Regions from separate parts of the Enterobacter sp. MG-EB028 genome, predicted to be linked through region 2. Evidence: predicted binding sites of a transcription regulator. Region 2 holds the regulator's gene; each other region holds the start of a gene.
What was found. Region 2 encodes sigma-54, which starts transcription at its own class of promoters, with help from an activator protein. Its sites were predicted from a motif close to GTTGGCACANNTTTCGCTNT; they were not measured.
Positions count from the first base shown of each region.

Region 1 (7,408 bases), 1.7 Mb from region 2:
GCAGCAGTTTCTCTGTGGTCACGCTTAAATTCTCGTTATTTACTTCCGCATAGTGGCGGAGTCTTTCTTTTAGCGCTTCGTCAATTTTAACATTTAAAACTGCAGTAGCCATGTTTGTCACTTCCCTTCGGAATAAGTACTTTATTTAATACACGAAGTTATCACTGTTATCCAGTTCTATATTTTTTTGAGTTTTGACGAAAAATAGACGTCCAATTATAAAATGCCAGTCTATTATTACAGGTTTATGACAATAATATTTCAAAGCGATGAAATATATATTACATGGTATAGGCATTATATTTTTGTGGAATAAAGGCTAAAAAGAGACGGAAACAGGAAAGATCGGATGAGGCCACAAATGGGTGGGGGCCCTGCCAGCTACATCCCGGCACCCACGTCGTCTGCCCTGGCTGCTTCCTTCCGGACCTGACCTGGTGAACAGAGTAGCGTTGCGGGAGAACCAACAGAGCCCCCATTGAGAGCGTTGATAACCAACGCGCTGGCGCATTATCCCTGCGCAAAGCCTCAATTGCAAGCGACCACAAACCGGATGCTGGTTTCTTGCGCAAACAGACGCAGCAAACACGACGATCTTCGTTTACCATGACGGTCCAGACAACCCCACAGGTGAAGGTATGGACGAACACGACTCCTTTCCACAGCGCGTATGGCAAATCGTGGCCTCGATTCCGGAAGGCTACGTCACCACTTACGGTGATGTCGCACGGCTGGCCGGTTCTCCCCGCGCGGCGCGACAGGTTGGAGGCGTTCTGAAGCGGCTGCCGGAAGGGAGTACGCTGCCCTGGCACAGGGTGGTGAACCGTCATGGCGCCATCTCGTTAACCGGGCCGGATCTCCAGCGTCAGCGTCAGGCATTACTTTCAGAGGGTGTGCAGGTATCAGGAGCAGGACAGATTGATCTACAGAAGTACCGTTGGGTGTATTAATCCCTCCCCCGAAGGAGAGGGTAATAGCAACAATTACATCTGAGTCGGTGGGGTTGGCAGGGACGGCTGATTGGTCTGTGGAGCAACCGGAACTTCGGTTTGCTGCACCGGTACCAGATTCAGGTCAATTTTGGTTCCACCGTGATTAATCGCTTCCTGAACCGTATCGGTGATAAAGACAAGCTTGCCGTTGATGGTTACCGCTGCGCTCAGCAGGATACGGGCATTCGGCTGCACGTCTGACGGGTTATACGGCAACACGAAGCTAAACGGAGCCTGCTTACCTTCAGTACGGACCGCACGCTGGGCCAGAACTTTCGACGGTGCGTCGGCCAGGGAAGCATCAGACAGCGTTACCGTTAATACCGCATCCGGCGGCAGCGCGACTCTCTGTTTAATCCTGATTGTACCGGAAACGTTAGGCTGCTGAATGGATTGCTGTGAAAGGGTATTAATCCCGTTCGGATCTGCAGCTGGCACCGGCACCTTGGCGCTCTTACCGGCACAGGCGGACAACGCCACCGCAATAGCTACACCACTTAGCATGGGCACGAGTTTCATTGAAGTCTCCTTATCATCAATGCACCAGCGGGATCGATCCCATCCGATGTCGTTTCAATCACATAACGTTTTTAAGTGTGGCACAGATCACCGATTAATGCCTAAAAACGTACCGACATTCAGATTATTCTACCCATCGGACCACTTTCATTTCTGCGTTATACTCTGCCTATCTTTCGCTGCGGCGTTTACTGAGGACAACTATGAGTCAGGCACTGAACAATCTGCTGACATTACTGAATCTGGAAAAAATTGAGGAAGGACTCTTTCGCGGACAGAGCGAAGACCTGGGCTTACGTCAGGTGTTCGGCGGGCAAGTCGTCGGACAAGCATTGTACGCTGCAAAGGAGACTGTCCCTGCAGACCGTCTGGTGCACTCATTCCACAGCTATTTCTTACGCCCTGGCGACAGTGCTAAACCGATCGTGTATGACGTTGAAGTTCTGCGAGACGGCAACAGCTTCAGCGCTCGCCGCGTGGCGGCTGTTCAGAACGGTAAGCCGATCTTTTATATGACCGCCTCTTTCCAGGCACCGGAGCCGGGGTATGAGCATCAGAAAGTGATGCCGCCAGCACCGTCGCCTGACGAACTTAAGTCAGAGACCGATATCGCCCGCGCGCTGGCGCATCTGCTTCCGCCGCAGGTCAAAGAGAAGTTTCTCTGCGATAAGCCGCTGGAGATCCGCCCGGTTGAGTTCCATAACCCAATGAAAGGCCATACCGCCGAGCCGAAACGCCAGGTCTGGATCCGCGCCAACGGTACCGTGCCGGAAGATTTCCGCGTGCATCAGTATCTGCTGGGCTACGCGTCAGACTTCAACTTCCTGCCGGTTGCACTACAGCCGCACGGCGTTGGCTTCCTTGAAAAAGGGATGCAGGTCGCGACCATCGATCACTCCATGTGGTTCCATCGTCCGTTCAATATGAACGAGTGGCTGCTTTACAGCGTGGAGAGTACCTCAGCGTCGAGCGCTCGCGGGTTTGTGCGTGGAGAGTTTTATACTCAGGACGGCGTGCTGGTCGCTTCTACGGTGCAGGAAGGGGTAATGCGTAATCGCGGTTGATGTTGTGCGGCCTGATGCCCTCACCCTGCCCCTCTCCCACAGGGAGAGGGAATACACACTAAAAACGGTAACCAAAGGTTACCGTTTTTCTGTTTATCAGGCGTTATACGCATTCTCGCCGTGGCTGTTGACGTCCAGACCTTCGCGCTCCTGCTCTTCTGGTACGCGCAGACCAACCGTCATATCCGCCAGCTTATAGCCGATGAAAGCGACAACGGCAGACCACACCACGGTGATAGCAATACTTTCCAGCTGCACCAGCACCTGATGAACCATCGTCACGCCTTCAGCGTAGCCCACGCCACCGAGCGATTTCGCGGCAAAGATACCGGTCATGATACAGCCGACGATGCCGCACACGCCGTGCACGCCAAACACATCGCATGGGTCGTCAACGCGCAGCACACGTTTCAGTGCGGTGACGCCCCACAGACCCGCAAGGCCCGCGACCAGACCCACCAGCAGCGCACCGCCTACGCCGACATAACCACACGCAGGGGTGATACCAACCAGACCGGCAATCGCACCTGAACAGGCACCCAGCAGGGAAGGTTTACCGCGTACCGCCCACTCGCCGAATACCCAGGAGAGAATCGCACCCGCCGTGGCCACAACGGTGTTCACGAAGGCCAGCGCGGCGATTTCGTTTGCTGCACTGGCGGAACCGGCGTTGAAGCCAAACCAACCAAAGTAAAGGATAGCCGTACCGGTAAACACCATCGGCAGATTGTGCGGTTTGAACGCCTCTTTACCGAAGCCCACGCGTTTGCCAATCAGGTACGCCCCCACCAGACCCGCTACCGCGGCGTTGATGTGAACAACGGTACCGCCCGCGAAGTCCAGCGCGCCGTGCGTTGCCAGCAGACCACCGCCCCAGACCATGTGCGCAATCGGCACATAGGAGAGGGTCAGCCAGACCACCACAAAGATCAGGACGGCAGAGAAACGAATGCGCTCCGCCAGCGCGCCAACGATCAGCCCGACGGTAATGCAGGCGAACGAGCCCTGGAACGCAACGTGAATATACTGATAGAAACTGCCCATCAGCGCGGTCAACTCAATATTTTTCAGCATCACCCAGTCGAAGTTACCAAAGAAGGCGTTGCCGGTGCCGAAGGCCAGCGAGTAGCCGTAAACCACCCACAGCACGCAGACCAGCGCGAACGTCACGGCAACCTGCGTCAGCATGGAGAGAACGTTTTTGCCGCGGATCAGGCCGCCGTAGAACAGCGCAATGCCCGGGATAGACATGAACAGTACCAGCGCGGTGCTGATCATCATAAAGGCGTTATCGGCCTTGTCAGCCACGGCAGGGGCAGCCAGCGCCAGGCCCGGCAGCAGTGCCAGCGAACCCAGACCCGTTTTAAGTGTTGCTATCTTCATTTTCTCGATCCCTATCACTGTGTGCCAGGCGTTATTTACAGTGCCGCTTCGTCAGATTCGCCGGTACGAATGCGAATGACGCGCTGCAGTTCGGCAACGAAAATTTTGCCGTCGCCAATTTTGCCGGTGTAGGCCGCTTTGCTAATCACATCAATCACTTCATCAAGCTGATCGTCAGCAATCGCGACATCAATTTTTACTTTTGGCAGAAAGTTAACGCTGTATTCCGCCCCGCGGTAAAGCTCGGCATGACCCTTCTGACGACCAAAGCCTTTCACTTCGGTGACAGTCAGTCCCTGAATACCCATTGAAGACAACGCTTCACGCACGTCTTCGAGTTTGAATGGTTTGATTACCACCGTAACCAGCTTCATAGATCCCCTCCAGTCAGAATTCGGTAATGGCCGCAGCTCACGCAGAAGGTATTGCAAGGGGTGTGCCAGAAATGAAAACGAGGGGGAAAAGCGGTGCGACGAGCGTTACGCCGTCTTCATTAACGAACCGGCGAAAAAAAACGCACCATGTCGGTGCACGGTGCGTTTCAGTATTGCACCAACAGGAATGACTGTTAGCGCGTTGCTTTGTTTTGGTGCATCAGGCGCTGAGCGACTCTTCCTCACGCACGCTGGCGGCCAGCTCTTCGCCCGCAAGCTGAAGCTGGTACATCTGCCAGTAGCGTCCTTTAGCTTCCAGCAGTTCACGGTGCGTGCCGCGTTCCACGGCTTGTCCCCGGTGCAGCACCAGAATGGTATCGGCATCGACAATGGTGGAAAGGCGGTGGGCAATCACCACCAGAGTCGTATGATCGCGCACGGCGGCCAGCGCCTGCTGGATGGCCTGCTCAGTGCCGGAGTCAATGCTGGCCGTCGCTTCATCCAGAATCAGCACCTGCGGGGTTTCGATCAGCACCCGCGCCAGCGCGAGAAGCTGCTTTTGCCCCACGGAGAGGTTGTTCCCCTGCTCGCCCAGCTTCGTATTGATCCCATCGCTAAACCCACGCGCCAGTTCTGCCAGCTGCACTTTTTCCAGCACGTCCCAGACCTGCTCCTGGGTATAGTCCCGCCCCAGGGTCACGTTAGCGTAGAAGGTATCGGCCAGAACGACCGGATCCTGCTGCACCATCGCGACGCCTTTACGCAACACGTTGTGGCTGAGAGACGCGAGCGGGCGTCCGTCGAGGCGAATTTCGCCTTGCATGACCGGGTAGTAGCCCATCAACAGGCTGGCAAGCGTGCTCTTGCCGCTGCCCGTATGACCTACCAGCGCAACAAAACCGCGCGACGGAACATCCAACGTAATGTCCTGCAACACCAGCCGGTCTTCGCGATAGGCAAACGAGACGTTATCAAAGGCAATATCCCCGCTTTGCAGAGGTCGCTCATCATTGCCGTAGGCCTGGCGCGGTCTGTCCATCAGCTCAAACACGCGCTCACCGGCGACGACCGCCTGCTGCAGCATCGATTGCTGGGTAGTGAGCTCGATCAGCGGCTCGTTAAGACGTCCGAGATAGCTAATAAAGGCGTACAGCACGCCGACTTCGATCGTACCGCTTGAGCTCAGCCCAAAGAGCATCAGCAGCCCGCAAAGCACCAGCGCAGAGAAAAGGCTGAGCAGCGGACGGAGCAGGAAACCGTCCAGGCGCAGCGTCTGCATACGCGCCATGTAGTGCGAACGGCTGGCTTCCCCCATCCTCTCGCCAAAGCGGGCCTGCTGGCGGAACTGCTGGATGACGCTCATGCCGTTAATCACTTCGTTGAAACCATCGTTGATGTCGGCCAGATAGGCGCGAACCCGGCGCACAATCGGCGTGCTGTATCGCTGGTAGATCACCATCACGATCAGCACCGCCGGGAAGATGGTAATCGCCACCAGCGCCATGCGCCAGTCGAGGCTGAACATCGCCACCAGCATCGCGCCAATCAGCGCCGCGCTGCGTAACACCGTCGCGACCACGGTGACGTACAGATCGCGGATCACCTCGGTATCGTTGGTCACGCGCGAAATCACCTGCCCGACCGGCTGGATATCAAACTCACTGAGCGGCTGGCGCAGCGCCGCGTCCATCACATCCGTGCGCAGCTGCTGAACGACGCCCACGGCGGCACGGTTGAACAGCAGCGACTGAGCATAGTGCAGCCCTGCCGCCGCCAGCTGCAGGCCAACGTAGGCCACGCCTAAGCCCGCTACCAGACCCAGCGGGAGATAGCTTTTGGCGACCATGTTGTCGATAAAATAGCTGATGAGCAGCGGGCCGCTCACCTCAGCAATCGCCGCAATCCAGAGTAAAAGCACGGCCACGGAGAGCGGTTTACGCCACGGCGAGCCGTAAGCCAGCAGACGTTTGAGCGTCGGCCACATCGTTCCGAGCTTACGCATTGGCGGCCTCCTCATCCTGTTCCGGCGCATCGTCCAGCGCCGCCTCAAGCTGTTGATAGCGATACATATCGCGATACCAGCCCGGCTGTTCGACAAGGGCTTCATGCTGCCCACGCTGGGCAATGTGCCCGTGCTGTAAGACCAGAATTTCGCTGGCCTCAGTGAGCGCTGACAAACGGTGGGCGCAGATAATCACCGTGCGGCCGTCGCCCCACTGGCGCAGGTTATGCAGAATCTGATGCTCGGTACGGCCGTCCACGGCGGAAAGCGCATCGTCCAGGATCAAGATTTCAGCATTCAGCAGCAGCGCGCGGGCAATCGAGATCCGCTGTTTCTGCCCGCCGGAGAGCATGACGCCACGTTCCCCGACTTCCGTTTCATAGCCCTGCGGCAGGCGCAAAATATCGTCATGTACGCTGGCTAAGCGCGCCACGTGTTCGATCTCTTCCTGCGTCGCCAACGGATGACCAAGAGCAATGTTATTCGCCACGGTGTCCGAAAATAAAAACGGCGTCTGGCTGACGACCGCCAGGCGACCGCGCCACTCGTCCAGCAGCAGGTTCGTCAGGGAGATATCATGGAAACGAATATCGCCCTCGGTGACGTCAAAGTGGCGCTGCAGCAGAGAGAGAACGGTACTTTTACCGGACCCCGTTGGGCCGCAGATGCCCAGCATCTGGCCCGGCTGCAGCGTAAAGCTAACGTTCTCCAGCACCGGATGTTCCGTTTGCGGATAGACAAATTTACGAACGTCGACGTTCATGACACCGCGCCCTTCCGGCACCGCTTCGCTGCCGTCATTGACCACCGGGGCTTCGGCCAGCATGGCGCGAATGCGGCTGTAGGCGGCGCTGCCGCGCTCAACAATGTTAAACATCCAGGCCAGCGCCAGCATCGGCCAGATCATTAGCCCCAGATACATCGCAAAGCTGGTTAATTGCCCCAGGGTCAGCGTGCCCTGCACCACCATCCAGCTCCCGCCGCCAATGGCAAGCAGGTTTGCCATGCCGATTGCGATATAAATCGTCGGGTCAAACCGGGCGTCAATGCGAGCTACGCGCATGTTTTTCGCCC
Region 1 is NZ_CP195079.1:1,121,725-1,129,132, reverse strand. Features, by position in the region: gene ACR42C_RS05235 (hypothetical protein) at 1-112, opposite strand, end outside; RNA gene ffs (signal recognition particle sRNA small type) at 373-469, opposite strand; partial or broken gene ACR42C_RS05225 (MGMT family protein) at 554-950, shown strand; gene ACR42C_RS05220 (YbaY family lipoprotein) at 984-1,511, opposite strand; gene tesB (acyl-CoA thioesterase II) at 1,715-2,575, shown strand; gene amtB (ammonium transporter AmtB) at 2,672-3,958, opposite strand; gene glnK (P-II family nitrogen regulator) at 3,994-4,332, opposite strand; gene ACR42C_RS05200 (SmdB family multidrug efflux ABC transporter permease/ATP-binding protein) at 4,553-6,334, opposite strand; gene ACR42C_RS05195 (SmdA family multidrug ABC transporter permease/ATP-binding protein) at 6,327-7,408, opposite strand, start outside.
Region 1: glnK (P-II family nitrogen regulator) is a predicted target of sigma-54. The motif match lies at 4,383-4,402, and genes of this name have one in related genera.

Region 2 (7,408 bases):
CCGAGAGCGGCCAACGCATTTAACAGCATGAGTGGCTTAACTCCCTATTCCCAGTAAATCGTCACGATAGTCGCCCGCCGGGTAGCGGAACGGTACGGGTCCGTCAGCAATACCGTCAAGGAACTGCCGCACGCGCGGATCGCAATTTTCCTGCAGCGCCTGAGCGCTACCGTGTGCGACGATCTTTTTGTCCGCCACGATATAGGCGTAATCGGCAATGCTCAATACTTCCGGTACATCGTGAGACACCACGATACAGGTGACGCCGAGCGCGCTGTTCAGTTCAGAGATGAGCTTTACCAGCACGCCCATCGTGATGGGATCCTGTCCGACAAACGGTTCGTCGAACATGATTAAATCGGGCTCTAATGCAATGGCTCGCGCCAGCGCGGCGCGGCGCGCCATCCCGCCGGACAGTTCCGAAGGCATCAGCTTCGCGGCCCCGCGCAACCCCACAGCTTCAAGCTTCATCATCACCGTGCTTTTCAGCAGTTCAGGCGGCAGGCTGGTATGCTCGCGCAGCGGATAGGCCACGTTATCAAAGACGTTCATGTCGGTGAACAACGCCCCCGACTGAAAGAGCATACTCATACGTTTGCGGACAGTATACAGGCGCGAGCGCGACATCTCCGGGACGTTTTCGCCATCGAAGAGGATTTCACCGCTATCCGGTGGGATCTGACCACCTATAAGGCGCAGGAGGGTCGTTTTACCGATCCCGGACGGCCCCATGATGGCGGTGATTTTGCCACGCGGTACGGTCAACGAAATATCATCGAATATCAGACGATTGCCACGAGAAAAACTCACACCGCGGACATCGACTAAATTCGCCATCGTTTGGCTCATTTATAGTTCCTTTCTTACCCTGCTCACGTTAAGGCGTACAGCCTGAATCAGCCCTTAACCCAGCATTTTTACAGAATATTAGCCGTTGAGGTTAGCGAAAGCTGGCATTTGTTTTACTTTTCCGGCGCATAAAGTCAAAATTAGGAATTCGTTACGCCTCAGACCGTATGCAGTCCAGCCATTCCCGCGCGATGGACCGACAAGTATACCTGAAGAAAGGACTTTTGATGCTTTTAGCAACAGCACTGTTAATTATTGGTTTACTGTTAGTGGTCTACAGTGCTGACCGTTTAGTCTTTGCTGCATCTATCCTGTGTCGCCTGATGGGCGTACCGCCTGTTGTCATCGGGATGACCGTGGTCAGCGTTGGCACATCACTTCCTGAAATCATCGTCTCCGTCTCGGCGTCGCTGCATGGTCAGTTAGACCTGGCAATTGGCACCGCGATTGGCTCTAACATTGTCAATATATTACTGATTTTAGGCCTTGCGGCACTTCTCCATCCATTTCGCGTGCATTCTGATGTTCTGCGCCGTGAATTGCCGCTAATGTTAGTCGTAAGCCTGCTGGCAGGGTGCGTATTTTATGACGGTGTACTCAGCTACAGCGACGGCATTTTCCTGCTGGCGCTGGCCGTCATCTGGCTGCTGTATAGTGTTAAAATTGCCCGCCAGGCGGAAAAGCAGGGTCAGGACAGCCTGACGCGTGAGCAGGTTGCCGAACTTCCGCGCGAAGGCACGCTGCCGGTCGCCCTGCTCTGGCTTGGCGTCGCGCTGATCATCATGCCAATGGCAACGCGCATGGTCGTGGATAACGCGACGGTGCTGGCAAACTATTTTGCCATGAGCGAGCTGACGATCGGCCTGACGGTTATTGCTATCGGCACCAGCTTGCCTGAGCTGGCCACCGCCATTGCGGGGGCGCGTAAAGGGGAAGATGACATCGCCATTGGTAATATCATCGGTTCCAACATTTTCAATATCGCCATTGTGATGGGCCTGCCGGCCCTGATTACGCCAGGGCCCTTTAATCCCCTGGCGTTCTCGCGCGACTACGGCGTGATGTTATTGGTCAGCGTGATATTTGCCCTGCTTTGCTGGCGGCGGCAACGACAGATCGGCAAAGGCGCAGGCGCGCTGCTGACGGGTGGATTTATCGTATGGATGGCGATGCTGTACTGGCTCTCGCCTCTTCTCTCTGGGTAAACGGAAACGCATTATGTCGCAAATAGAATTGCAGCCGGGTTTTGACTTTCAGAAAGCAGGCAAAGAGGTTCTGGAGATTGAACGTGAAGGTCTGGCGCAGTTAGATCAGTACATTAATCAGGATTTTAGTCTGGCATGTGAGAAGATGTTCTACTGTGCCGGCAAAGTCGTGGTGATGGGGATGGGTAAGTCCGGCCACATTGGACGCAAAATGGCAGCAACATTTGCCAGCACCGGAACCTCGTCTTTCTTTGTACACCCTGGGGAAGCCGCGCACGGCGATCTGGGGATGGTCACGCCGCAGGATGTCGTTATTGCGCTGTCCAACTCCGGGGAGTCCAATGAAATTCTGGCGCTGATCCCCGTACTGAAGCGACTGCAGGTGCCCCTGATTTGCATGACCAGCCGTCCGGAAAGTAGCATGGCGCGTGCGGCCGATATTCACCTGTGCGTTAAAGTACCGAAAGAGGCCTGTCCGCTGGGCCTGGCGCCGACGTCCAGCACAACTGCTGCGCTGGTCATGGGCGATGCCCTTGCCGTGGCGCTGCTCGAAGCCCGCGGTTTTACGCCGGAAGATTTCGCGCTTTCCCACCCGGGCGGCGCGCTGGGGCGCAAGCTGCTGCTGCGGGTAAACGATATTATGCACACCGGGGATGAGATCCCTCACGTCAGTAAAGAAGCCTCCCTGCGTGATGCGCTGTTGGAAATCACCCGCAAGAATCTGGGTATGACGGTCGTGTGCGACGATCTGATGAAAATTCAGGGGATCTTCACCGATGGCGACCTGCGTCGCGTGTTCGACATGGGTGTAGATGTCCGCACGCTTGGCATTGCCGACGTGATGACGCCCGGTGGCATCCGCGTGCGTCCGGGAACGCTGGCCGTGGATGTGCTGAACCTGATGCAGTCCCGCCATATCACCTCCGTTATGGTTGCCGATGGCGACCAGTTGCTGGGTGTGGTACATATGCATGATCTGCTGCGCGCTGGCGTAGTGTAATAAAGGATAAGACAATGAGTAATGCGGGTGCATCCCTTGCAACCTGTTATGGTCCGGTCAGTACCCAGATGATGGCAAAGGCGGAAAACATTCGTCTGCTCATTCTGGATGTGGATGGCGTACTTTCCGATGGCCTGATTTACATGGGCAATAATGGTGAAGAGCTGAAAGCGTTTAACGTTCGCGACGGCTACGGTATCCGCTGTGCGCTCACTTCGGGTATCGAGGTTGCTATCATCACCGGACGAAAAGCTAAACTGGTAGAAGACCGCTGTGAAACCTTAGGGATTACCCATCTTTACCAGGGTCAATCCGATAAGATGGCAGCGTTCAACGATTTACTGGGTAAACTGGCTATCGCACCGGAGAACGTGGCCTACGTCGGGGACGATCTGATTGACTGGCCGGTGATGGCTAAAGTCGGTCTCAGCATCGCGGTTGCTGATGCTCACCCGCTACTGATCCCGCGCGCTGACTACGTTACCTGCATCAACGGTGGCCGGGGTGCCGTCCGTGAAGTCTGCGATCTGCTTCTGCTGGCGCAGGGCAAGCTTGATGAGGCCAAAGGGCAATCGATATGAGTAAAACCAGACGTTGGGTTATCATTCTGCTTACGCTTGTCGCACTGGTATTGATTGGCGTGAACCTTGCCGATCGCGACGATACGCAAACGGAAGTGGTCAACAATAACGATCCAACCTATAAAAGCGATCACAGCGACACCGTGGTCTATAGCCCGGAAGGTGCGCTGAACTATCGCCTGATTGCCCAGCATGTTGAATACTTTTCCGATGACGGCGTTTCGTGGTTTACCCAACCTGTCATGACCACATTCGATAAAGACAAAGTGCCGACATGGTCAATTAAGTCAGATCGGGCCAAACTGACAAATGATCGTATGCTTTATCTGTATGGCCACGTTGAAGTCAACGCCCTGACCGCTGACTCGCAACTGCGAAAAATTACGACGGATAATGCCCAGATCAACCTGGTAACCCAGGACGTGACGTCGCAGGATCTGGTCACACTGTATGGCACAACATTTAATTCCAGCGGTTTAAGAATGCGCGGGAACTTACGCAGCAAGAACGCCGAGCTGATTGAAAAGGTTAGAACCTCCTATGAAATTCAAAACAAACAAACTCAGCCTTAAAGTAATTATCGCCAGCGCGATGCTGGCGGCCAGTCTCCCCGCGCTTGCTGTAACGGGCGATACCGACCAGCCGATCCATATCGAGTCCGACACCCAGTCTCTCGATATGCAGGGTAACGTCGTTACCTTCACGGGTAACGTCGTCATGACGCAGGGCACCATCAAAATTAATGCCGATAAGGTGGTCGTTACCCGTCCGGGCGGCGAGCAGGGCAAAGAGATCATTGATGGCTACGGCAACCCGGCCACCTTCTACCAGATGCAGGACAACGGCAAGCCGGTGAAGGGCCACGCCTCGCATATGCACTATGAGCTGGCGAAGGATCTGGTCATCCTGACCGGAAACGCCTATCTGGAACAGCTGGACAGCAATATTACCGGTGACCAGATTACCTATCTGGTTAAAGAGCAAAAAATGCAGGCCTCCAGCGAGAAAGGCAAACGCGTAACCACCGTGCTGGTTCCGTCGCAGCTGCAGGACAAAGGCAAGGGCCAGGCCCCGGCACAGAAGAAGAGTAACTAATTCGCTATGGCAACATTAACTGCAAAAAATCTCGCGAAGGCTTACAAAGGCCGCCGTGTCGTAGAAGATGTCAGTCTGACCGTCAACTCCGGCGAAATTGTGGGCCTGCTTGGCCCGAACGGTGCGGGTAAAACCACCACCTTCTACATGGTGGTTGGTATTGTGCCGCGCGATGCCGGCAACATTATTATTGACGATGAAGACATCAGCCTGCTGCCGCTGCACGCGCGCGCGCGCCGTGGCATCGGCTATCTGCCGCAGGAAGCCTCTATTTTCCGTCGTCTGAGCGTCTTTGATAACCTGATGGCGGTCTTGCAAATTCGCGACGACCTGACCAACGAACAGCGTCAGGATCGCGCCAACGAGCTGATGGAAGAGTTTCACATCGAGCACCTGCGCGACAGCCTGGGCCAGGCATTGTCCGGGGGGGAACGCCGTCGTGTTGAGATTGCGCGCGCGCTGGCCGCCAATCCGAAGTTTATCCTTCTGGATGAACCATTTGCGGGCGTTGACCCAATCTCCGTTATCGACATTAAACGCATTATCGAGCATCTGCGTGACAGCGGGCTTGGCGTGCTGATCACCGACCACAACGTTCGTGAAACGCTGGCGGTATGTGAACGCGCATATATCGTGAGCCAGGGCAATCTGATCGCCCACGGTACGCCGCAGCAGATCCTCGAAGACGATCATGTTAAGCGCGTCTATCTTGGGGAAGACTTCAGACTCTGATAGGGTAGAGGTAACGTAACGCCGAACCGGAGAAAAATGCTCTGAACATGAAGCAAGGTTTGCAATTAAGGCTCAGCCAACAGCTGGCGATGACGCCGCAGCTACAGCAAGCAATTCGCCTGTTGCAGCTGTCCACGTTAGAACTTCAGCAGGAGCTCCAGCAGGCGCTGGACAGCAATCCCCTGCTGGAGCAAGCCGATCTTCATGACGAGGTAGACACCCAGCAGTCACAGGATACAGAAGCGCTCGACACCGCGGATGCACTCGAACAAAAAGAGATGCCGGACGAGCTTCCGCTGGATGCCAGCTGGGATGAAATCTATACCGCCGGCACCCCTTCCGGCACGCGTGCAGACTACCAGGACGACGAGCTACCGGTCTACCAGGGCGAAACCACCCAGTCGCTGCAGGATTACCTGATGTGGCAGGTAGAGCTTACCCCCTTCTCCGATACCGACCGCGCCATTGCCACGTCGATTGTCGACGCCGTTGATGACACCGGTTATTTGACCGTCACGCTGGACGACATTCTGGAAAGCATGGGCGATGAAGAGATTGAGATTGAGGAGATTGAAGCGGTACTGAAACGCATCCAGCGCTTCGATCCGGTCGGGGTGGCCGCGAAGGACCTGCGCGACTGTCTGCTGATCCAGCTTTCTCAGTTCAGCAAAGAGACGCCGTGGCTCGACGAGGCGCGCTTAATCATCAGCGATCATCTGGATCTTCTGGCTAACCACGATTTCCGCACCCTGATGCGCGTGACGCGCCTGAAGGAAGAGGTGCTGAAAGAGGCGGTAAATCTGATCCAGTCTCTCGATCCGCGTCCCGGTCAGTCGATCCAGACCAGCGAACCCGAGTACGTTATCCCGGACGTGCTGGTCAGAAAACACAATGACCGCTGGGTCGTTGAACTGAACTCTGACAGCATCCCTCGCCTGCAAATCAACCAGCAGTACGCCTCTATGTGCACCAGCGCGCGCAACGACTCCGACAATCAATATATTCGCAGCAATCTTCAGGAAGCGCGATGGTTGATCAAGAGCCTGGAGAGCCGGAATGATACCCTGCTGCGCGTGAGCCGCTGCATCGTCGAACAGCAGCAGGCATTCTTTGAGCAGGGCGAAGAGTATATGAAACCGATGGTACTGGCGGATATCGCCCAGGCCGTCGAGATGCATGAATCCACCATTTCCCGCGTCACCACGCAGAAGTATCTGCACAGTCCGCGCGGTATTTTTGAGCTTAAGTATTTCTTCTCCAGCCATGTGAACACCGAGGGCGGCGGCGAAGCGTCGTCAACGGCGATTCGCGCACTGGTGAAGAAGTTGATCGCCGCGGAGAACCCCGCGAAGCCACTAAGTGACAGTAAGTTGACCACCATGCTGTCCGATCAGGGTATTATGGTGGCACGTCGTACTGTTGCGAAGTATCGAGAGTCTTTATCCATTCCGCCGTCTAACCAGCGTAAACAGCTGGTCTGACACAACCGATAAGGAAGACACTATGCAGCTCAATATCACAGGACACAACGTCGAGATTACTGAGGCCTTACGTGACTTCGTGAACGCTAAGTTCGCGAAACTTGAACAGTATTTCGAAAGGATCAACCAGGTCTACGTTGTGTTAAAAGTGGAGAAAGTGACTCATATCTCGGATGCGACCCTGCATGTAAACGGGGGTGAGCTCCATGCCAGTGCGGAAGGGCAGGACATGTACGCGGCTATCGACGGCTTGATTGACAAGCTTGCGCGACAGCTCAATAAACATAAAGATAAACTGAAACAACACTAATTGTCCGGGCAGTTAACGGGTGCAGGACGGCCTGTTGTGAAACACAACAGGCCATTTGTACAGTTAGCGCTTAGGTGAAATTATGATAAACAACGATTCCGCTCTTCAACTGAGCAATGTCCTTAACCAGGAATGTACCCGCAGTGCCGTTCACT
Region 2 is NZ_CP195079.1:4,260,880-4,268,287, forward strand. Features, by position in the region: gene mlaE (lipid asymmetry maintenance ABC transporter permease subunit MlaE) at 1-29, opposite strand, end outside; gene mlaF (phospholipid ABC transporter ATP-binding protein MlaF) at 37-849, opposite strand; gene ACR42C_RS20215 (calcium/sodium antiporter) at 1,077-2,054, shown strand; gene kdsD (arabinose-5-phosphate isomerase KdsD) at 2,068-3,054, shown strand; gene kdsC (3-deoxy-manno-octulosonate-8-phosphatase KdsC) at 3,069-3,635, shown strand; gene lptC (LPS export ABC transporter periplasmic protein LptC) at 3,632-4,207, shown strand; gene lptA (lipopolysaccharide ABC transporter substrate-binding protein LptA) at 4,176-4,730, shown strand; gene lptB (LPS export ABC transporter ATP-binding protein) at 4,737-5,462, shown strand; gene rpoN (RNA polymerase factor sigma-54) at 5,510-6,943, shown strand; gene hpf (ribosome hibernation promoting factor) at 6,966-7,253, shown strand; gene ptsN (PTS IIA-like nitrogen regulatory protein PtsN) at 7,336-7,408, shown strand, end outside.

Region 3 (7,408 bases), 550 kb from region 2:
GCATAGCACGTTTACGATCGTTCTCGGTCAGGTGACGCTTACGGATACGAATTGACTGTGGCGTCACTTCTACCAGTTCGTCATCATCGATGAACTCCAGAGCCTGCTCCAGCGTCATCTTGATCGGCGGAACCAGAACCGTTGCTTCGTCAGTACCGGACGCACGCATGTTGGTCAGTTTCTTACCGGTCAGGCAGTTTACGGTCAGGTCGTTAGAACGACTGTGAATACCGATGATCTGGCCTTCGTAAACTTCAGCACCGTGACCCAGGAACAGCTTACCGCGATCCTGCAGGCCGAACAGCGCAAACGCAACCGCTTTACCCTGACCGTTGGAGATCAGCACGCCGTTGTTACGCTGGCCCACTTCGCCCGGACGAACGTCGTCGTAGTGGCTGAAGGTGGAGTACAGCAGGCCGGTACCGGAGGTCATGGTCATGAACTCAGAACGGAAGCCGATCAGGCCGCGGCTTGGGATCACGTAGTCGAGACGTACGCGGCCTTTGCCATCTGGATTCATGTTTTTCAGGTCGCCTTTACGCTCGCCCAGCGCCTGCATCACAGAACCCTGGTGCTGCTCTTCAACGTCCAGCGTGACGTTTTCGAACGGCTCTTGTTTACGGCCGTCGATTTCGCGGAAGATAACTTTCGGACGGGAAACCGCCATCTCGAAACCTTCACGACGCATGTTTTCGATCAGAACAGACAGGTGCAGCTCACCACGACCAGAAACGCGGAACGCATCAGCGTCTTCGGTTTCTTCAACGCGCAGCGCAACGTTGTGCACCAGCTCTTTGTTCAGGCGGTCAAGGATCTGACGAGAGGTAACGAACTTACCTTCTTTGCCACAGAACGGAGAGGTGTTGACGTTGAAGAACATAGAAACGGTTGGTTCATCAACGGACAGGGCTGGCAGCGCTTCGACGTTCTGCGGATCGCAGATGGTGTCGGAGATGTTCAGTTCACCCAGACCGGTGATCGCGATGATGTCGCCCGCTTCAGCGATGTCGCTCTCGATACGCTCAAGACCCAGGTGAGTCAGTACTTTACCGACTTTACCGTTACGGGTTTTGCCTTCGCTATCGATGATAGTGACCTGCTGGTTAGGCTTCACTTTACCGCGCTTGATACGGCCAATGCCGATAACGCCAACGTAGTTGTTGTAGTCGAGCTGGGAGATCTGCATCTGCAGGGTGCCTTCCAGGTCAACGTTTGGCGCAGGGACACGGTCAACAATCGCCTGATACAGCGGGGTCATGTCTTCAGCCATGTCTTCGTGGTCCAGACCTGCGATACCGTTCAGTGCAGAAGCGTAAACGATAGGGAAGTCCAGCTGCTCGTCGGTCGCGTCGAGGTTAACGAACAGGTCGAATACCTGGTCAACAACCCAGTCAGGACGCGCGCCAGGGCGGTCAACTTTGTTGATAACAACGATTGGCTTCAGACCATGGGCAAAAGCTTTTTTGGTCACGAAGCGCGTCTGTGGCATTGGGCCATCCATTGCGTCAACGACCAGCAGAACGGAGTCTACCATGGACATTACACGTTCAACTTCACCACCGAAGTCGGCGTGCCCTGGGGTATCAACGATGTTGATACGGTAGTCATTCCATTTAATCGCGGTGTTTTTCGCGAGGATAGTAATCCCACGCTCTTTCTCCAAATCGTTGGAGTCCATCACGCGTTCTTGGGTTTCGGCACGTGCATCAAACGTACCGGATTGCTGCAGCAGCTTATCAACCAGGGTAGTTTTACCATGGTCAACGTGCGCGATGATGGCGATGTTACGCAAATTTTCGATCACAACTTTGCCTCAGGCATTTAGAAATAGCGCGTTATTGTACACGGATTAATCGCACTACAAAACAGGATCACAAACATCCCCCGCAAACAAGTATTGCAGAGATGCTTTGTGATCGCTTTCACGGAGCGGTAAAAGGGCACTTTAACGTAAATTGCACCAATATGGTGCTCAATGTTCACAATGAAGCACTATACTGGTGCAACAAATCCATCATGGTGCAGCCCTTTTGCACTATGGTGCGCATGATAACGCCTTTTTGGGGTGTTTTAAAAGTTGGCACAGATTTCGCTTTATAAAAAATACATGGCAACAGCCAGTACAAACAGAAATTGAAGACCTCGTTACCACGACGACAATGACCAATCTGGAGAGTTAAGTATGTCCGCTGAACACGTTTTGACGATGCTGAACGAACATGAAGTGAAGTTTGTTGATCTGCGCTTCACCGATACCAAAGGTAAAGAACAGCACGTCACAATCCCTGCTCATCAGGTGAACGCCGAATTCTTTGAAGAAGGCAAAATGTTTGACGGCTCCTCCATTGGTGGCTGGAAAGGCATTAACGAATCCGACATGGTTCTGATGCCAGACGCAACCACTGCGGTCATTGATCCGTTCTTCGAAGAACCAACCCTGATCATCCGCTGCGACATCCTCGAGCCAGGCACGCTGCAGGGCTACGACCGCGACCCACGTTCTATCGCTAAACGCGCTGAAGAGTACCTGCGTTCTACCGGCATCGCGGACACCGTTCTGTTCGGGCCAGAGCCAGAGTTCTTCCTGTTCGACGACATCCGCTTCGGTGCCTCTATTTCCGGTTCCCACGTGGCTATCGACGACATCGAAGGTGCATGGAACTCTTCCACCAAATACGAAGGTGGTAACAAAGGTCACCGTCCTGGTGTGAAAGGCGGTTACTTCCCTGTTCCTCCGGTCGACTCTGCACAGGACATCCGTTCCACCATGTGTCTGGTGATGGAAGAGATGGGCCTGGTTGTTGAAGCGCACCACCACGAAGTGGCGACTGCTGGTCAGAACGAAGTGGCAACCCGCTTCAACACCATGACCAAAAAAGCGGACGAAATTCAGATCTACAAATACGTTGTGCACAACGTTGCGCACCGTTTCGGTAAAACCGCGACCTTCATGCCAAAACCAATGTTTGGCGATAACGGTTCCGGTATGCACTGCCACATGTCTCTGTCCAAGAACGGTACCAACCTGTTCTCTGGCGACAAATACGCTGGTCTGTCCGAGCAGGCGCTGTATTACATCGGTGGTGTTATCAAACACGCTAAAGCGATCAACGCCCTGGCGAACCCAACCACCAACTCCTACAAGCGTCTGGTCCCGGGCTACGAAGCACCAGTAATGCTGGCCTACTCTGCGCGTAACCGTTCTGCTTCTATCCGTATCCCGGTGGTAGCTTCTCCGAAAGCGCGTCGTATCGAAGTGCGCTTCCCGGACCCAGCGGCTAACCCATACCTGTGCTTCGCAGCACTGCTGATGGCCGGTCTGGACGGTATCAAGAACAAGATCCACCCGGGCGAAGCGATGGACAAAAACCTGTACGACCTGCCGCCAGAAGAAGCGAAAGAGATCCCACAGGTTGCGGGTTCTCTGGAAGAAGCCCTGCAGGCGCTGGACGCAGACCGCGAGTTCCTGACCGCAGGTGGCGTATTCACTGACGACGCTATCGATGCCTACATCGCTCTGCGTACTGAAGAGAACGACCGCGTGCGTATGACTCCGCATCCGGTTGAGTTCGAACTGTACTACAGCGTTTAATTTAGTTGTTTTACCCGGCGTGAAAAGCGCCGGGGGTAGTTGCCGTGGAAACTTTTAGCCCATCTCCGGATGGGCTTTTTTCTCCACCAACAACCTGATCTCACGCGCTTTTTACGCCGAAACCGCTATACTGCACTAAAATAGTGCAACTACTCCAGGAGACTGCTGAATGGCAACTGGCACGCTGCCCGATGCTGGGCAGATCCTCAATTCTTTAATTAACAGTATTTTGCTGGTCGACGACGAGCTGGCCGTCCATTACGCCAACCCGGCGGCGCAACAGCTGCTCGCCCAGAGTTCACGCAAACTGTTTGGCACCCCGCTTCCTGAGTTGTTGAGCTATTTTTCGCTGAATATTGGCCTGATGCAGGAAAGCTTGCAGGCCGGCCAGGGGTTTACCGATAACGAAGTGACGCTGGTGATCGACGGGCGCTCGCACATTCTGTCGCTTACCGCGCAACGACTTCCCGAGGGAATGATCCTGCTCGAAATGGCGCCGATGGATAACCAGCGTCGCCTGAGCCAGGAACAGCTGCAGCATGCGCAGCAAATTGCCGCCCGTGACCTGGTGCGTGGTCTGGCGCATGAAATCAAAAACCCGCTGGGTGGGTTACGCGGCGCGGCACAGCTTCTGACCAAAGCGCTGCCCGACCCTGCGCTGGCGGAGTACACCAACGTCATCATTGAGCAGGCGGACCGCCTGCGTAACCTGGTTGATCGTCTTCTTGGGCCGCAGCAACCCGGCATGCACGTTTCAGAAAGCATTCATAAAGTGGCTGAACGGGTGGTGAAGCTTGTCTCCATGGAACTGCCGGAGAACGTCACGCTGGTGCGTGATTACGACCCCAGCCTGCCGGAACTGGCGCATGACCCCGATCAGATTGAGCAGGTACTGCTGAATATTGTGCGCAATGCCCTGCAGGCGCTGGGGCCGGAAGGCGGCGAGATTATTTTACGCACCCGCACCGCCTTCCAGCTCACGCTGCACGGCGTGCGCTATCGTCTGGCGGCCCGTATCGACGTTGAGGATAACGGTCCCGGTATTCCTGCGCATCTGCAGGACACCCTGTTCTACCCGATGGTAAGCGGGCGCGAAGGCGGTACGGGTCTGGGCTTATCTATCGCCCGCAGCTTGATCGATCAGCACTCCGGAAAAATTGAATTTACCAGTTGGCCGGGACATACCGAGTTTTCGGTTTTCCTGCCGATTAAAAAATAAAGGTGACGTTTATGCAACGAGGGATAGTCTGGGTAGTCGATGACGATAGCTCCATCCGTTGGGTGCTTGAACGCGCGCTCACAGGGGCAGGATTAAGCTGCACGACGTTTGAGAGCGGCAGCGAAGTGCTCGACGCACTCACCACCAAAACGCCAGATGTTCTGCTTTCGGATATCCGTATGCCGGGCATGGACGGGCTGGCGCTGTTAAAGCAGATCAAACAACGCCACCCGATGCTTCCGGTCATCATAATGACCGCGCACTCCGATCTGGATGCCGCGGTGAGCGCCTATCAGCAAGGGGCGTTTGATTACCTGCCCAAACCGTTTGATATCGACGAAGCGGTGGCGCTGGTTGAGCGCGCGATTAGCCACTACCAGGAGCAGCAACAGCCGCGCCACGCGCCCGATTTTGGGCCAACGACGGACATCATCGGCGAAGCGCCGGCGATGCAGGACGTGTTTCGCATTATTGGCCGTCTGTCCCGCTCGTCCATCAGCGTATTGATTAACGGTGAATCGGGAACCGGTAAAGAGCTGGTGGCGCATGCCTTGCATCGCCATAGCCCACGGGCAAAAGCGCCGTTCATCGCCCTGAATATGGCGGCTATCCCGAAGGATTTGATTGAATCCGAGCTGTTCGGCCATGAAAAAGGGGCATTTACCGGCGCGAATACCATTCGCCAGGGGCGCTTCGAACAGGCTGACGGGGGCACGCTTTTCCTGGACGAGATCGGCGATATGCCGCTGGACGTTCAGACCCGCCTGCTGCGCGTGCTGGCCGACGGGCAGTTTTATCGCGTGGGCGGCTATGCGCCGGTGAAGGTGGACGTGCGCATTATCGCCGCGACGCACCAGAACCTGGAGCTGCGCGTGCAGGAGGGGAAATTCCGTGAGGATTTATTCCACCGTCTGAACGTCATTCGCGTTCATCTGCCGCCGCTGCGCGAGCGTCGGGAAGATATTCCCCGCCTGGCGCGTCATTTCCTGCAGGTTGCCGCCCGCGAGCTGGGCGTGGAAGCCAAGCAGCTGCACCCGGAAACCGATGCCGCCCTCACCCGCCTGGCGTGGCCGGGCAACGTCCGTCAGCTGGAAAATACCTGCCGCTGGTTAACCGTGATGGCCGCCGGACAGGAAGTGCTGATTCAGGATTTACCGGCCGAGCTGTTTGAGGCCACCGCGCCAGAAAGCAGTACCGGACACGCGCTGCCGGACAGCTGGGCGACGCTGCTGGCGCAGTGGGCCGACCGCGCGCTGCGTTCCGGTCATCAAAACCTGCTGTCTGAGGCTCAGCCCGAGATGGAGCGTACGCTGTTGACCACCGCGCTTCGTCATACGCAGGGCCATAAGCAGGAAGCCGCTCGCCTGCTGGGATGGGGACGTAATACCCTGACGCGCAAGCTTAAAGAGCTGGGAATGGAGTAAGATTCCCCGAAGTGTAAAGGTTATTAATTGAGCGCAAATTGCCGTTATTTTGCGCTTTACTGTTCCGATGAGTTTTGTATGATCGTGCCCGGAAATCGAGGGTGGAGATCATGCTGGAAACATTAGTCAATATGCTCTCTAGCGGAGCAGTTGAAAGCCACACGCCACAAACCGCCGTTGCGGCTGTTTTGTGTGCGGCGCTGGTGGGGCTGTTTAGCTAGCGGGGTTGAACGTAAAAGCCGGGTGGCGGCTTCGCCTTACCCGGCCTACGTTTCGTGCTTTTGCGATTTAAATCACCCGCGAGAACTGCTGTAGTCGCGCTTTCTGGCGCAGATACGCGTCAAAGCACATGCAGATGTTACGGATCAACAGACGCCCTTTCGGCGTGACCTCAATTGAACTCTCCGACACATCCACCAGCCCGTCTTTCGCCAGCGGCGCCAGAAGCTCCAGGTCTTGTGCAAAATAATCGCTGAATTTCAGATCCCACTGTGCTTCCACGTCGCTAAAGTCGAGACGGAAGTTGCAGATAAGCGCTTTAATCACATCACGACGAATGCAGTCGTCACGGGTCAGCGCGATGCCGCGCCACAGCGCGTTGCCGGTTTCATCTACCTGCTGGTAGTAGAGCTTCAGCTCTTTCTGGTTCTGCGCGTAGCAGTCACCAATCATGCTGATGGCAGAGACGCCCATGCCGAGCAGATCGGTATCGCCCTGGGTGGTGTAACCCTGGAAGTTGCGGTGCAGTACCCCTTCGCGCTGGGCAATGGCCAGCTCGTCGTCCGGACGGGCAAAGTGATCCATGCCGATAAACTGATAGCCGCTCTTGGTCAGCGAGGTGATGGTTTCCTGCAGGATATCCAGCTTCTGCTGGGCAGAAGGCAGATCCGCATCTTTAATTTTGCGCTGAGCGGCGAATAGCGTCGGCAGGTGCGCGTAGTTAAAGACGCTGAGGCGGTCCGGGCTGAGTTCAGCCACGCGCTTCAGCGTAAAGGCGAAGCTCTCCGGCGTCTGCTTTGGCAGGCCGTAAATCAGGTCGATGTTGGTCGAGGTAAAGCCGATGTCACGTGCGTGGTTGAGTAAGGCGAAGATAAACTCTTCGTCCTGCTCGCGGTTCACCAGACGCTGGACCTCTTTATTGAAATCCTGCACGCCCATGCTCAGCCGGTTGAA
Region 3 is NZ_CP195079.1:4,807,410-4,814,817, forward strand. Features, by position in the region: gene typA (ribosome-dependent GTPase TypA) at 1-1,804, opposite strand, end outside; gene glnA (glutamate--ammonia ligase) at 2,183-3,592, shown strand; gene glnL (nitrogen regulation protein NR(II)) at 3,762-4,811, shown strand; gene glnG (nitrogen regulation protein NR(I)) at 4,823-6,235, shown strand; gene ACR42C_RS22770 (YshB family small membrane protein) at 6,346-6,456, shown strand; gene hemN (oxygen-independent coproporphyrinogen III oxidase) at 6,524-7,408, opposite strand, start outside.
Region 3: glnA (glutamate--ammonia ligase) is a predicted target of sigma-54. The motif match lies at 2,077-2,096, and genes of this name have one in related genera.